DNA from 3 places in the Erwinia sp. 9145 genome. Region 1 is predicted to be linked to each of the others. Evidence: predicted binding sites of a transcription regulator. Region 1 holds the regulator's gene; each other region holds the start of a gene.
What was found. The regulator CRP, encoded in region 1, controls carbon source genes, mostly activating them, when cyclic AMP is high. The targets are predictions, from matches to a motif close to ATGTGANNNNNNTCACAT.
Positions count from the first base shown of each region.

Region 2: the regulator CRP is predicted to act here: its motif matches at 1,891-1,908, upstream of FA91_RS00570 (YjcB family protein).
Region 3: the regulator CRP is predicted to act here: its motif matches at 2,921-2,938, upstream of FA91_RS02845 (iron-containing alcohol dehydrogenase).

Region 1 covers NZ_JQNE01000001.1:3,561,534-3,566,347, reverse strand. Annotated here, with positions in the region: gene FA91_RS16900 (YccS/YhfK family putative transporter) at 1-1,610, opposite strand, end outside; gene crp (cAMP-activated global transcriptional regulator CRP) at 1,669-2,301, opposite strand; gene FA91_RS16890 (OsmC family protein) at 2,601-3,005, shown strand; gene FA91_RS16885 (phosphoribulokinase) at 3,032-3,901, opposite strand; gene FA91_RS16880 (YheU family protein) at 4,001-4,219, opposite strand; gene FA91_RS16875 (hydrolase) at 4,221-4,814, opposite strand, start outside.
Region 2 covers NZ_JQNE01000001.1:119,686-124,499, forward strand. Annotated here, with positions in the region: gene FA91_RS00560 (polysaccharide biosynthesis C-terminal domain-containing protein) at 1-493, shown strand, start outside; gene FA91_RS00565 (ATP-grasp fold amidoligase family protein) at 502-1,461, shown strand; gene FA91_RS00570 (YjcB family protein) at 1,497-1,778, opposite strand; gene soxS (superoxide response transcriptional regulator SoxS) at 2,067-2,474, opposite strand; gene soxR (redox-sensitive transcriptional activator SoxR) at 2,594-3,064, shown strand; gene FA91_RS00585 (glutathione S-transferase) at 3,106-3,768, shown strand; gene FA91_RS00590 (NCS2 family permease) at 4,039-4,814, shown strand, end outside.
Region 3 covers NZ_JQNE01000001.1:580,537-585,350, reverse strand. Annotated here, with positions in the region: gene FA91_RS02860 (DeoR/GlpR family DNA-binding transcription regulator) at 1-591, opposite strand, end outside; gene FA91_RS02855 (D-threonate 4-phosphate dehydrogenase) at 598-1,578, opposite strand; gene FA91_RS02850 (four-carbon acid sugar kinase family protein) at 1,571-2,851, opposite strand; gene FA91_RS02845 (iron-containing alcohol dehydrogenase) at 3,055-4,224, shown strand; gene FA91_RS02840 (dihydrodipicolinate synthase family protein) at 4,221-4,814, shown strand, end outside.

The DNA.
Region 1 (4,814 bases):
TCCTCTTCGTTGCCCAGCAGCATTTGCAGCGCGTCCTGAAACGCTTCCAGCGCATCGTGCGCGTTTTGCCTCAGCAGACCGCTCTGCCACTGCGGCCAGAGCCAAATCATGCCGCCAAAAGCAATCAGACAGCCCATTATCGTATCAAGCAGGCGCGGCAGCAGGAAGTCCGCGCCGTTCAGGGACAGCAACTGAAGCGACCAGACGGCGGTGACGGTAAAGCCAATCATCGCCACGCCGTAAAATTTACGGATCACCAGATAGCCGGCCAGGGTAATGGTCAGCATTCCCAACAGAATCAGCGACTCCGGCGCATGCAGACGCAGCGTAATGGCGGCGATGACCAGCCCGGCCAGCGTGCCGAGCGCACGGTGCTGGATGCGCACGCGCGTGGCGCTGTAGCCGTTCTGGCTGACAAACATCACCGTCATCAAAATCCAGTAAGGTTTAGGAAGATCGAAGAACAGGGCCAGAGAACTGGCAAAAGCCAGCATGACCGCGAAACGTGCGGCGGTGCGCAGCGCGGCGGATTTCAGCGAAAGGTAGCTTTTGATCGCCGGCAGCAGCGGCAACCGGCGCTGGCGATCCGCCATCAGGTCGCGTTGATAGAGCGGGCGCTGAGTGCGGAGCACGCGCGCGATGCGGCTGAAGTGCCAGGCGCAAAAATTGCTCACCGGATTGTCCGGGTGCTGGCGTGAGATCTTCTCCAGCGCCTGCAACTGCTTATCCATTGAAAAACGCTCCGGCAGCCGGTGATAAAGAATATCGTCGGCCAGCTGGCGAAGACGCGCGGCGATGGTCTGCGCGTTCCAACGGATCACCGCTTCAGCATGGCTTTGCCCGACCAGTTTCTGCACTTCTTCAGGCTGATGCAGGCTGACCGAAATATGCTCCTGCAAATCCATCGCCACCTGAAAGGCGCGGGTGAGGCGCTTATGGTGATTATCGCGACTGGCGGCCAGCATATGCATTTGCTGATAACAGATGCTGATGAGATCGACCGCCTTTTGTTGCCGCGCCAGCAGCGGCGGCAGCGCATCATCAGGATCGGTTAGTCTGGTCAATAGCGTATATTTCGCCTCGCAATAGGCAGCCAGTTCACGATAAAGCAGGCTGAGCGTTTCGCGCATCGGCTGCTCTTTCCACAGCCAGAACCAGAACCAGTTGAAGACGCCGTACCAGATGGTGCCAAGCACGTAGAGCAGCGGCGGCTGCCACATCGGCATGCGACCGCTGAGGCTGAGGGTAAAGATGGCGGCAATCAGCGAACCGGGCAGCAGCCTGCCGTGCAGCGGGCTGATCTCGCCGGTGACGCCCAGCAGCAGCGCCATCACCAGCAGGATCGCCGGGAGCGGCACCGCCTGCGCGCCGAGGTATTGGATCAGAAAGCTGCTGAAGGCAAACAGGCAACCGCCAATGATCAGGCGTTTGAAGAAGCGCTTATGCGGCGTGTCAAGCCCGGCGATGTTGCAGCAGGCCGGTACGAGGGAGAAGAGCAGCCCGTATTGCAGGCTACCGGCCAGCCATCCTGTTGCCACGGGCAAACAGAGCACCAGCGTCTGACGCAGTGCGTAGTTCACTTCAGGATGGTAAATCAGTCTGCGCCACATTTCGCTGTACCCAATAAAAAGGCGCGGCATGGATGCCGCGCCAGAGTAGCAAAGCCGGTTAGCGCGTGCCGTAAACGACGATAGTTTTTCCGTGTGCGGAGATCAGATTCTGATCTTCCAGCATCTTGAGAATGCGGCCAACGGTTTCGCGGGAGCAGCCAACGATCTGACCAATCTCCTGACGGGTGATTTTGATTTGCATGCCGTCCGGGTGAGTCATCGCGTCCGGCTGCTTCGCCAGGTTGAGCAGCGTTTGGGCAATGCGGCCCGTCACGTCAAGAAACGCTAAATTACCCACTTTCTCGGAGGTGACCTGAAGACGACGCGCCATTTGGGAAGAGAGACGCATCAGGATGTCAGGATTCACCTGAATAAGCTGACGGAATTTCTTATAGGAAATTTCAGCCACTTCACACGCGGTCTTCGCACGAACCCATGCGCTACGCTCCTGGCCCTCTTCAAACAGGCCAAGCTCTCCAATAAAATCGCCCTGATTGAGGTAAGAGAGGATCATCTCTTTGCCTTCTTCATCCTTGATCAGCACGGCGACCGCACCTTTGACGATGTAGTAAAGCGTTTCTGCTTTTTCACCCTGGTGAATCAGCGTGCTTTTTGATGGATATTTATGAATATGGCAATGTGACAGGAACCATTCAAGAGTCGGGTCTGTTTGCGGTTTGCCGAGAACCATTCGCTGTTATCCTCTGTTGTCATCATACCTGAATGCAGGCGCTGATTTGTCTGCCAGGCGTTGAAATAGTAAAGCGTTTCCCATCGGGATATTTGTCCAGGCCCGCAGGGTTCATTATATCGTCCCGTTTCGTCACGCTTGTAGAGTACTGACGAGAGTGTTTCAGCTTTGTTTTTAACACAGCTTTAAACGAGTGTCTTCTGTTGTCTCGCTTCAGCATAGCGGGAAACAGGACGCATTGCCGTTTTTGTTATCAGCGCGTAATCTGATGTGAATTGAATGAATTAAAGGAGTCGGTTATGCAAGCGCGCGTCAAATGGGTGGAAGGTCTGACTTTTTTGGGAGAATCCTCATCCGGGCATCAGCTGTTAATGGACGGAAACGCAGGCGATAAAGCGCCAGGCCCGATGGAAATGGTGTTGATGGCCGCGGGCGGTTGCAGCGCGATCGACGTGGTTTCCATTCTGCAAAAAGGCCGGCACGACGTCGTTGATTGCGAAGTCAAACTCACCTCAACGCGGCGCGAAGAGGCACCGCGACTGTTTACCCATATCAACCTGCACTTTATCGTTAGCGGTAACGCGTTGAGTGATAAAGCCGTTGCTCGCGCCGTTGAACTTTCCGCCGAAAAATATTGTTCCGTGGCGCTGATGTTGGGGAAAGGCGTTGAAATTACCCACAGTTTTGAAGTGAATACGCTATAAACCTTAATGCTCCGGTTAACGGGGCTTTATTCAATTTTTTTTCCTTCAATAAGGCGTTTGACCAGCGGCCCCATAATCAGCTCCATCGCCAGCCCCATTTTTCCGCCCGGCACCACCAGCGTATTAATATGCGAGATGAATGATCCCTGAAGCATCGACAATAAATAAGGGAAGTCGATATCGTCCAGCGCCTGAAAATGGATCACCACAAAGCTTTCATCCAGCGAAGGAATACCGCGCGCGGCAAAGGGATTAGACGTATCTACCGTCGGTACGCGCTGGAAGTTAATATGGGTGCGCGAAAACTGCGGCGTAATAAAGTTGATGTAATCTTCCATTGAACGCACCACCGAATCCATCACCGCTTCGCGTGAATGACCGCGCTCGCCGGTATCGCGCACCAGTTTCTGAATCCACTCCAGATTGACAATCGGTACCACGCCCACCAGCAGATCGACATTTTGCGCCACGTTATGCTGCGATGTCACCACGCCGCCGTGAAGTCCTTCATAAAACAGCACGTCGGTAGGTTCCGGCAGCGGCTGCCAGGGCGTGAAGGTGCCGGGAACCTGATTCCACGGCACGGCTTCGTCGTAGGTATGCAGATATTTGCGCGACTGGCCGGTGCCGCTGCGGCCATACTCGCTGAAGGTCTGCTCCAGCAGCAGAAAGTCGTTGGCGTCGGGGCCGAAGTAGCTGATATGTCGGCCCAGGTCGCGTGCTTTACGGATCGCCATATCCATTTCGGGCCGGGTAAAACGATGGAAGCTGTCGCCCTCGACTTCTGCCGCACGCAGATTTAACTGCTGAAAGATTTTGCGAAAGGCCAGGCTGGTGGTGGTGGTGCCCGCTCCGCTGGAGCCGGTAACGGCGATCACAGGATGTTTAGCTGACATGGCGAACGACTCCCTGAAAAAATTTTCAATGCGGCATTGTTATCACGATCCGCCGGTAGGTGTCACGCGGGCCGCTGACAGCGGCGGCTGCATTTGCCGCTATTCGCTGAATTTGCCGCGCGGCATAATGTTAATGGTTTCATGGAGTTCTGACCACACCAGCACCGCTTCGCCGCTGGCGAGCTGACGTCGAACGTCCTCCACCTTCTGCGCCAGCGAACGCTCCTGCTCGCCGTAGTCGGTGCCTTCTCGCAGCACGAATGATTCAATCAGATTTTCAAGGGTTTCCGCGGAAACGTCTTGCCAGGGAATAATCATTTCATTTGTCCAGCCAGGTTGAAAGCCACTGCGGCACGCGCTGCTCCAGCCACATTTGCGGCTTTAAGAGCGTGCCGCCTACAAATCCTACATGTCCGCCGTGCCGGGTGAGCTGATACTCCACCGTAGCGGGCAGCATCGCCGGCGGCGGGATCACCGCGGCGGTCATAAAGGGATCGTCCGCCGCGTGAATAATCAACAGCGGTTTCGCCACGCCGGGCAGCAGCGGCAGGGCGCTACAGCGTTGATAGTAGTCGGACGCATCACGAAAACCGTGGGCGCGTGCCGTAATCGCATCGTCGAATTCCCGCAGTTTTTTCATCGCTTTAAGCGCCGGTAAATCCACCGGCAGCGTACCCGGCCAGGCGTGAAGCTTGCGGGCGGCGTTTTGCTTTAGCAAGCCTAACAGATAACGCTGATAGACGCGCGAAAAGCCCTGCTCAAGCTTAACGCTACAGGGTTCCAGCATCAGCGGCGCCGAAATCACCACGCCGGCGTCAAGTAAACACCTCTCCTGCTGCTGGCCCATCAGAAAGGCGAGCATATTACCGCCCAGCGAGACGCCGACGGCCGCAGTGGGAACGTGGCCCCACTC
Region 2 (4,814 bases), 3.4 Mb from region 1:
ATGGATCTTTATTCCTGTGGCGATCATCACATCCTGTTTTTCTGAAATCTTCAGAGAGCGCGCGGATGTTGCAGTAAAACTGGCCGCGAGGCTGAATGGTTATGTTATGGCAGTTTCGTTTTTGATGCTTTTGATCGTTGCGCTTTTTGGCGAGGAAATCATCACTACCCTTTACGGGCATGACTACACAGAATCAGGAGATCTCGTTACGTTATTGTCGTTGGCTACCTGCTTATCGGCAATGGGAACAGTGGCATATCGCTATATGGTGAAAGAAGGGGGTTTTAATTACCTGCTGGTGAAGGTGATCTTGCTGGTGGTAATTAGCGTGGCAACCAACTGGTTTTTCATCCGTTCCTGGGGATTAACAGGCGCAGCCTGGAGCGTTCTTATTACTGAACTCTTATCTCTTACCGTAATGAACTATTTCTTTAAGAATGCAATTATTCTTAAAATACAGCTTTCCTCACTAAACTACAAAATATACAAATGAGGCCAAAAATGTTTAATCTCAAAAAAGAATTGAGAAAAGGCGCACTCTATCTTTTTAAGAAAATTCCATGGTCTTATCAGGATCGAATCTATTATTTACACAGATTTAAAAAGCTGCCTAACCTTCATCGACCAAAGCTTTTCAATGAAAAAGTTCTCTACAGGAAATTTATCATGGGAGATTATGTTCGATACGGAGCACTTTCAGACAAGTATTTAGTCAGAGACTATATTTCGCATACTATCGGTGATGAGTACTTAATTCCACTGCTGCATGAAACGGCCGATCCGCGTACGCTGCTTGGACTCAAGTCGTTAAAAAATACCGTTATTAAGCCAAATCACGGTTCAGGTATGGTTGAGATCCTGCTTGAAGAACCGGACAGCATACAGAAGCAGTTGTTGATTAAACGCTGTGATGAATGGCTGAGTCGCGACTTCTCGTATGAGGCACGCGAAATTCACTACCGTTATATCAAGCCGCGGATACTGGTGGAACAATATATCGGCGACGGAAAATTCGCCGCCATTGACTATAAGTTCCATATGTTCAACAAAAAAGACGGGAACTTTGAGTATGTGCTTCAGGTGATCTATAACCGTTGTGGCAACTCACCGTTATCGATGAACTTTTACGTTAACAATCTGACCCAGTGTTTTTATAAAATTCGCGATACCGGGCTGGATATCAGCAGTGAACTGGAAACCCTGGAAAGGGCGCTTGATCTGAGTAAAAAGCTGGCGGCTGATTTCGATTACGTTCGCGTTGACTGGTATATTAACGAAGGCCAGATCTTCTTTGGCGAACTGACCTTTACGCCCGGCGCGGGAATGGTCACGGGTCTGGGACAGGGGCTGGATAAGCTGATGGGCGACATGTGGCTTCAGGAAAACAAGCCAAACACGCCATCGCAAAATTACCAGCCAGCGGATATCACGACGATCCCTGCCGTGTTGAAGAAAATTTAGACACACACTGCGCCGCGATCGGCGGCGCCTTATGCTCACGGCATAGGAAAATTGGCTGGCGTGTTGTTCATGACGTTGATAAACGCATCGCGGACGATGTACCAGATGTGATGTAAATTCGCCATGCTTAACGTGATCCCCAACAGGCCGGTGACGAACCAGCAGGACATGCCGATACCGATGCTGGTAAAGACGAATGCCATCACGTTGTGACTGGTCTGGCGGCATTTAACGTTAAATGTACTGGCAAAAAACATCATCACGGCGCTAATCAGTTCCCATCTCATCATCACCACGCCGGCGGTCAACGTACCCATAAGCTTTATCTACTCCACGCAATATCAGCCCCAACAAAAATGACGTCACGCGATTCGAGCGGCAGGTTGCCAGGGAAGCCTGCGTTAAAATCAGACATAAGCTGTCTTATAAGTGTGACGCAGGTCACATTATATCACCGTATTTTAAATTTTGAACAAATTTTGAACCTGGTATGGTAGTGCCAAAATCGTCAGCGAGCGCGTGCCAGGGGGAATTAAAGCGGAAAAAAGGTAATGATGCGTCCGCCGCCCCGACAGCGACAGAGGAATATCGGGGCGAAGAGACAATCAGCAGGCCTGAGAACAGTCGTCGTTTGCGCGCCAGTTTGCAGCCGACGCGCCGCAGTCAAAATGATAGTGCGGTAGCGGCTGGCGGCGCATGGTATGGCGGTAAGCTGTCGGCGTCTGCGAGAACTGTCGACGAAAAACGCGCGAGAAGGTTTGCTGAGAATCGTAACCATACTGCATGGCGATATCGAAAACCGGACGCTGCGTCTGCCGCAACGCTTCTGCCGCCCTGGTCAGGCGACGTTCACGAATATAGTTGCCTAATGTCTTTTTAGTCACCGAGCGGAAAATACGCTGAAGATGCCACTTGGAGTAGCCAGACTTTGCGGCGACCTCATTGATGGAGAGGGATTTATCCAGATTGCTGTCGATCCAGTCGGTAAGGGTGTGAATGATGTCGTCGTGCATACGTCTTTTCTCCCTGAGTAATGGGAACGGGTCATTAATTGAAAAAAGAGTTGAGAAGTTTCGCCTTCCTGATGGCTGATGAGTATAATTCCTCAAGTTAACTTGAGGTAAAGTGCCAAATGAAAAAAAGTCGCAATAACCTTAACAAGCGCGAACTTACGCCGGGCGATGTGGCACAGCGCTGTGGGGTCGCCGTTTCAGCACTGCATTTCTATGAAAGCAAAGGCTTAATCAGCAGTTTTCGCAACAACGGAAACCAGCGGCGTTATCATCGCGACGTGCTGCGACGCGTGGCGATTATTAAAATCGCGCAGCGTATTGGCATTCCGCTGGCCACCATCGGCGAGCACCTCGCGCAGTTTCCCCCCGGCGAACGCATGTCGTCAAAAGAGTGGAAGGTGCTGACCGAACGCTGGCGCGAAGAACTCGACAGGCGCATCGAAACGCTGGCACGGCTCCGGGACGATCTGGACGGCTGCATCGGCTGTGGCTGCCTGTCGATGGCGGATTGCCCGCTACGCAACCCCGGTGACCGGCTCAGCGAACGCGGCACCGGCGCGATTTTGTTGGAGCCGGGTAGCGAGCCGTAGCGTCTATAATAAGGATCCTCTTCACAACACAAGGCCAGTTCATGATCACGGTTCATCACCTGAATAACTCCCGCTCGCAGCGCATCATCTGGATGCTGGAGGAGCTTGAGGTTCCTTATCAAATTAAACGCTATCAGCGCGAAGCGACCATGCTGGCGCCGGACGCGCTTAAGAAAGTCCATCCGCTGGGAAAATCGCCGGTGATAACCGACGGCGAGCAGGTGGTTGCCGAGTCGGGCGCGATTCTGGAGTATCTGGCCGAGCGATATGACCTGGAAAAACGGCTGCTGCCGACCGGACAGGAAGCACATCTTCAGTCGCGCTACTGGCTGCACTATGCGGAAGGCTCGCTGATGCCGCTGTTGGTGATGAAGCTGATTTTCAGTCGCATGGGGCAGCCGCCCGTTCCCTGGCTGCTGCGGCCCATTGGTAACGCCTTCGGTAAAGGCGTGCAAAAAGCCTGGCTGGATAAACAACTTGCCACGCATCGGCAGTTTATCGAGCAGCACCTGAGCCAGAATACGTGGTTTGCGGGAGCGCAGATGAGCATTGCCGATGTGCAGATGAGCTTCCCGCTTCAGGCGCTGAGCGCGCGCGGCGGTGCAGCGGATTCGCCGGCCATTCAGGCATGGCTTAAGAACGTACAGGCGCGTCCCGCCTGGCAGCGCGCAATCGAGCAGGGCGGTGAGGTGCAGCTCAGCTAGCCATCCTCTCCTGAGAGCAACGCAAAGCGAAAAAGAAATATATCCACGAACGGGTGTTGAAAAGGCACTATTAAACGCTGGATAATCGTTTGCCTTTTAAAACAATGCGGCCTTTTGCGTAGCGAAGTAAACGTTTGCTTTTTTCCGATCGCCGCCTTCGGGCTTTTTGCGAGCGGTGAACATAGCGCCCCAGGATGGAAGCGTTGAACCCGATTGTGCTTCATGCGCCACGCATTAATAAACGATAAAAATTCTCAGGGGATTTTCACTATGTCGACACCTTCACCTCAGGCCGGCGGTTCGCTGGATGCCTGGTTTAACGTTTCTGCGCGCGGCTCCTCCGTGCGCCAGGAGATTCTGGCTGGCCTGACGACCTTTCTCGCCATGGTCTACTCGGTCATTGTTGTGCCGTCTATGCTTGGCAAAGCCGGTTTCCCGCCCACCGCCGTTTTCGTTTCAACCTGTCTGGTCGCTGGCCTGGGCTCACTGTTAATGGGGCTGTGGGCCAATTTGCCGCTGGCGATTGGCTGCGCGATCTCTCTGACGGCTTTCACCGCATTCAGTCTGGTGTTGGGGCAGCATATCAGCGTGCCGGTGGCGCTGGGTGCGGTGTTCCTGATGGGCGTACTGTTTACCGTTATTTCTGCAACCGGCATTCGCGCGTGGATTTTACGTAATCTGCCGATGGGCGTGGCGCATGGCACCGGTATCGGCATCGGTCTGTTTCTGCTGCTGATTGCCGCGGACGGCATCGGACTGGTGGTGAAAAATCCTGCGCCGGGCCTGCCGGTTTCGCTGGGCAACTTCGCGTCTTTTCCGGTGATGATGGCGATGCTTGGCCTGGCAGCAATTTTCGGTCTTGAGAAGCGTCGCGTGCCTGGCGGTATTCTGTTGACCATCATTGCGATTTCCATTATCGGCCTGATCTTCGATCCGGCGGTGAAATATCAGGGGCTGTTTGCCATGCCAAGCCTGCGCGATGCGCAGGGCCATTCACTGGTGTTCAGCCTGGATATTCTGGGCGCGCTGCAACCGGCGGTCCTGCC
Region 3 (4,814 bases), 3.0 Mb from region 1:
CGCCAGCAGATCCTCTTTCAGTCCGGCTTTCTCTTCCGTTGGCGTGGTTACGCCCTTCTCAAGGCTCCAGGAGTTACAGCTCACAAAGGCCACGTCAGGATTGATACTGCGCAACAGGCGGCGGCCGTGCTCGCCGATGCAGGACTGGCTGGAGTCGTCGATACGCCCGCCGATGATCGTCACTTCAATCTGCTTAAACTCCGACAGAAACAGCGCAATATGCAAATCCGAGGTGATCACCCGCAGCGGCAGATGCGTCAGCTGGCGAGCCAGCTCCAGCATGGTGGTGCCCGCATCAAGCACCACCGAATCGCCAGACTTCACCCGCTCGGCCGCCGCGCGCGCGATAGCCTGCTTTTCTGCCAGATTGCGCTGCATTTTCTCTACCGTGGTGGGCTGCGCAGGAATAAAACGATTGAGGGTCACGCCGCCATGGGTGCGGCTGACCACGCCTTCGCGATCGAGTTTGATTAAATCCCGCCGGATGGTGGCGGGCGATGCGGAGATCGCTGCCACCAGCTGATCGACGGTCACCAGATTATGGCTTTTCAGATAGTCCATAATCTGATCGAGGCGACTTTGTCCCTTCATATCTTCTTATGCGAGTTGCATTGCCAGCTTGATGGAGATCGCCATGCTCTCAGACTTCGCTTTTCCTGTCCAGGCAATATCAAATGCGGTGCCGTGGTCAGCGGAGGTGCGAATAAACGGCAGGCCGGCGGTGATATTCACCCCGTCGTAAAAGCCCAGAAGCTTAAGCGGAATGTGTCCCTGGTCGTGATACATCGCCACCACGATGTCGTACTGACCTTCATAGCACTGAAGAAAAACGGTATCCGGCGGGCACGGGCCGTAGACGTTATAGCCCTCCGCCTTCATCGCCTCAACGGACGGGCCGACGGTGGTAATCTCTTCGTCACCGAACAGGCCGTTCTCGCCCGCGTGCGGATTGACGCCTGCCACGGCGATGCGCGGATTGTCAAACCCGACGCGCCTCAGGAAGGTGTCCGCCATGCGCACCACCGTTTCCACCCGTTCCCGGCTCAGCGTGTCGAGAAACTTACGCAATGCGATGTGCGTGGTGACGTGGATCACCTTCAGGCGATCGGTATAGAGCACCATGGCATAGTCTTTGCTGTGGGTCAGCGTTGCCAGCAGCTCGGTATGGCCCGGATAGAGATGCCCGGCGGAGTGCAGCGCCTCTTTATTCAGCGGCGCGGTGGCGATGGCCTGTACCTCGCCCGCCATCGCCAGTTCGGTAGCGCGCTTTACGCAGCGCCAGGCAAGATCGCCCGCTTCGGCCTGTACCACGCCCGGCTTTAACGCGTCAGGATCGGCCAGCGGCTCATCAATCACGTTAATGATGCCCGGCGCAAACTGCGCCCCGGCCACGCTGTTCAGCACGCGCAGTTCAGCCTGCGGCGTAATGCCTTTGCTCAGCACCCGACGCAGCGTGGCCGCACATCCCACCACCACCACGGGCGCGCCCGAAAGTTCGCCCTCAGCAAGTGATTTGATGATAATTTCCGGGCCAATACCCGCCGGATCGCCCATGGTTACCGCTATTACGTTATTCACTCGCCTTCTCCTCAATAAAACGGAATACGTCTGTTAGGGTGCTTTCATCACCAAAGCCTCCGGCCTTAGTCAGCACCAGCAGGTTATTTTTTGTGTTGAGCAGGCGGCCATACGGAACACAGCCCGCCACCTGCCCCTGAATCTGAAAGCCCGTCGCGCCCATTCCGCGGGATACCGCTATCGCCACGTCACCGCCGGACAAATAAAGGCCCGCAGGCCGGACATCGCGCAGGATGTCGCGCGTCAGCACCGCCAGAAAATCGCAGATGCGCTCGCCAAGCTGCTGGCGCGTCACGCCATGCCGCGCGCACAACGCGTCAATTTCCAGCCGCTGTCCGGCCTGCTGGCAGGTGCGAATAATGCAGTGGCACCCTTCGCGTAGCGCGCCGATCGCTGCCGTTTGCCACGCGGTGGCATCGGGCCAGGCGGGCGTGGTGAATAACTGCGCGATATCAACATCCACCACCGCCGTGTTCCCGTGCTGCGCACGGGCTATCTGCCTGGCGGCGATCGTGCTCATTGAGCCGACCACCGCCAGCGCGGGCGCGGCGGGCGCGGCAGCCAGGTGCGTGCTGAGCGCATCGCTCAGTCCGGCGGCGCCGACCAGCAGCGGCCGATGGGGGAGCTGCGCGGCGGCCCGCATAATGCAATGCAGATCGTTGTCGCTTTCCGCATCCAGCACGATCAGCCGCTCGCCTGCTTCTATGGCGCGTTCCAGCGCGTCCGCCAGACCGGGCTGGCGTACCGTTGCCAGCCCGATTTGCCCGACGGAGAATTCGCTCTGCGCCCGAAACCGCGCCGCCACGCTGGCCTGCGTCACCGGCGTTTTCGGATCGCTGGCAAATTCTGTTTCGGTAAGCAGCACGCCGTGGATATAGCACTGTCCTTCCCGCGTGATGCGGCCCAGACGCGGCACCGCAGGCACGATCAACGCGGCTTTCGCCCCGCTGGCCAGTAACGCTGCCTGCGTTTCCGCGCCGGGATTGCCGCGTAGCGTGGAGTCGATCTTTTTAAATACCCAGCCGCTGCGCGCCACCTCGCGCCAGTTATCAAGTACAGCGTGCGTGCGTCTTGCCGCTTCTGCGGCGTCAACGGCGCGGCTGTCGGTGCTAATCGCCCATACGTCCGCCGCTGCGGATTGATCACGCGTCGTAATATCGAACAGCACGTTGACCCGGGCGCCTGCCTGCGCAAACCCCGCTCCGGCGTCGTTCGCGCCGGTAAAGTCATCCGCAATGACCAGTACGGGCGTTTTCCACTGCCGCTGCGTCATGTTTACTCCTGAATCTGATAAGGCGGGTAATGCCCACCTGAATGATTATATTCAATCATGATTGATTATATGTGAGCAAGATCAAATTAACTGAAATCAATTTATCCTATAAAATTAGGCACCGCTCGCGACTGCAAGCGAGCAAATGATGAAATGCAATCATTCCATAGCGAAGGCGAATGGAAAGAAACAAGGTAAGGCAAATGAATATAAACAGCACCGTTATCAGCGGCTATCAGACGCTTAACGACATCGGCTATCTGCTTAAGGGCCACCGGCATGTCCTGCTGGTGACCGATAAAAACATCTCCGGTATTCCTGCGGTACAGGCGCTGACTGAGCAACTGCAAGCAAAAGTGCCGAAGATCAGCAAAATCGACTCGGTGCCGCCGGAGCCCGCCCGGCACGACGTGGCGGAGATTGTGGCTGCGCTGGATGCCACGGATGTGGATCTGGTGATCGGCGTGGGCGGCGGCAGCGTGCTGGATGTGGCGAAGCTGTTGTCAGTGCTTTGCGTGAAAGGCGCGCCGACGCTGGAGGCGCTGCTGGAGGGGGAAAAACCGCAAACGCGTACCGCGTCGCTGCTGATCCCCACTACTGCCGGCACCGGTTCCGAAGCGACGCCGAACGCGATTCTGGCGATCCCGGAACGTGAAACGAAAGTCGGTATTATTTCGCCGGTGATGCTGCCCGATCGTGTGATCCTGGCACCAGAACTGACCACCAGCATGCCCGCGCACATCGCCTCTTCTACCGGCATCGACGCGCTTTGCCATCTGATCGAGTGCTTTACCGCCACCGTGTCGAATCCGGTGAGCGACAACTATGCGCTGATCGGCATGAAAAAGCTGTTTGCCAGCCTGGAAAAAACGATTGCCGAGCCGGACAACCTCGCCGCACGGCTGGATATGCTGTGGGCCTCTTACTATGGCGGTGCCGCGATTGCTCACGCCGGGACGCATCTGGTGCATGCCATGTCCTACCCGCTCGGCGGCAAATACCATATTCCGCACGGCGTCGCCAATGCGATCCTGCTGGCGCCCTGCATGCGCTTCGTACGTCCGGCGGCGGTGAGCAAATTTGCACAGGCGTACGATCTGCTGCCCGACGCCAATACGACACTGAGCGAAGAGGAGAAATCCGTCGCACTGGTGGACTATTTCTCCGCGCTGGTGAAACGCCTGAAGCTGCCCGCCAGCCTTGACGAACTGGGTATTAACGCCGATCACCTTCCCTTCCTGGTGGAAGCCGCGCTGGACGTGCAGCGCCTGATGAAAAACGTGCCCGCCCCCGTGAATGCCGATGACGTCCGCGACGTCTATCTGACGCTGTTTCCGGCCCGACCTCACTCACCGCTTACGAGGACATTATGAGTAAAAAAATTACCGGCGTATTAACCGCCATCGTCACGCCTTTTACCGCTGACGGCGACTACAACGAACCGGCGATGCGCGTGCAAATCCAGCGCCAGCTCGCCGCAGGCAACGGCATTTTCTGTGGCGGCACCAACGGCGAATTTTTTGTGCTGAACGCCGACGAGAAGCTGGCCGTCGCCAGAACCTGCATAGAGGAGGTTGGCGGGAAAGCGCCGGTAGTGGCGCACATCGGCGAAATTTCCACGCGTGAAACCCTTCGCCTCGGCAAAAAAATTGCCGCACTGGGCGTTGACGCCGTGTCGGTGATCACGCCGTGGTTCGTGCCGCTGAAGCAGGAAGAGCTGATCGCACATTATGAAGAAGTGGCCGATGCGCTTGAGGTGCCGATCTTCCTGTACAACATCCCGGTGCGCACCGGCAACACGCTCCAGCCGGAAACGGTACGCACGCTGGCGGCGCATCCGAATATTATCGGCATCAAGGACAGCGCGGGCAGCTACGAGAGCCTGAGCGGCTTTTTGCAGGTCGCCAACGGCATCGACAATTTCGACGTGCTGAACGGGCCGGATTCGCTGATCCATCAGGGC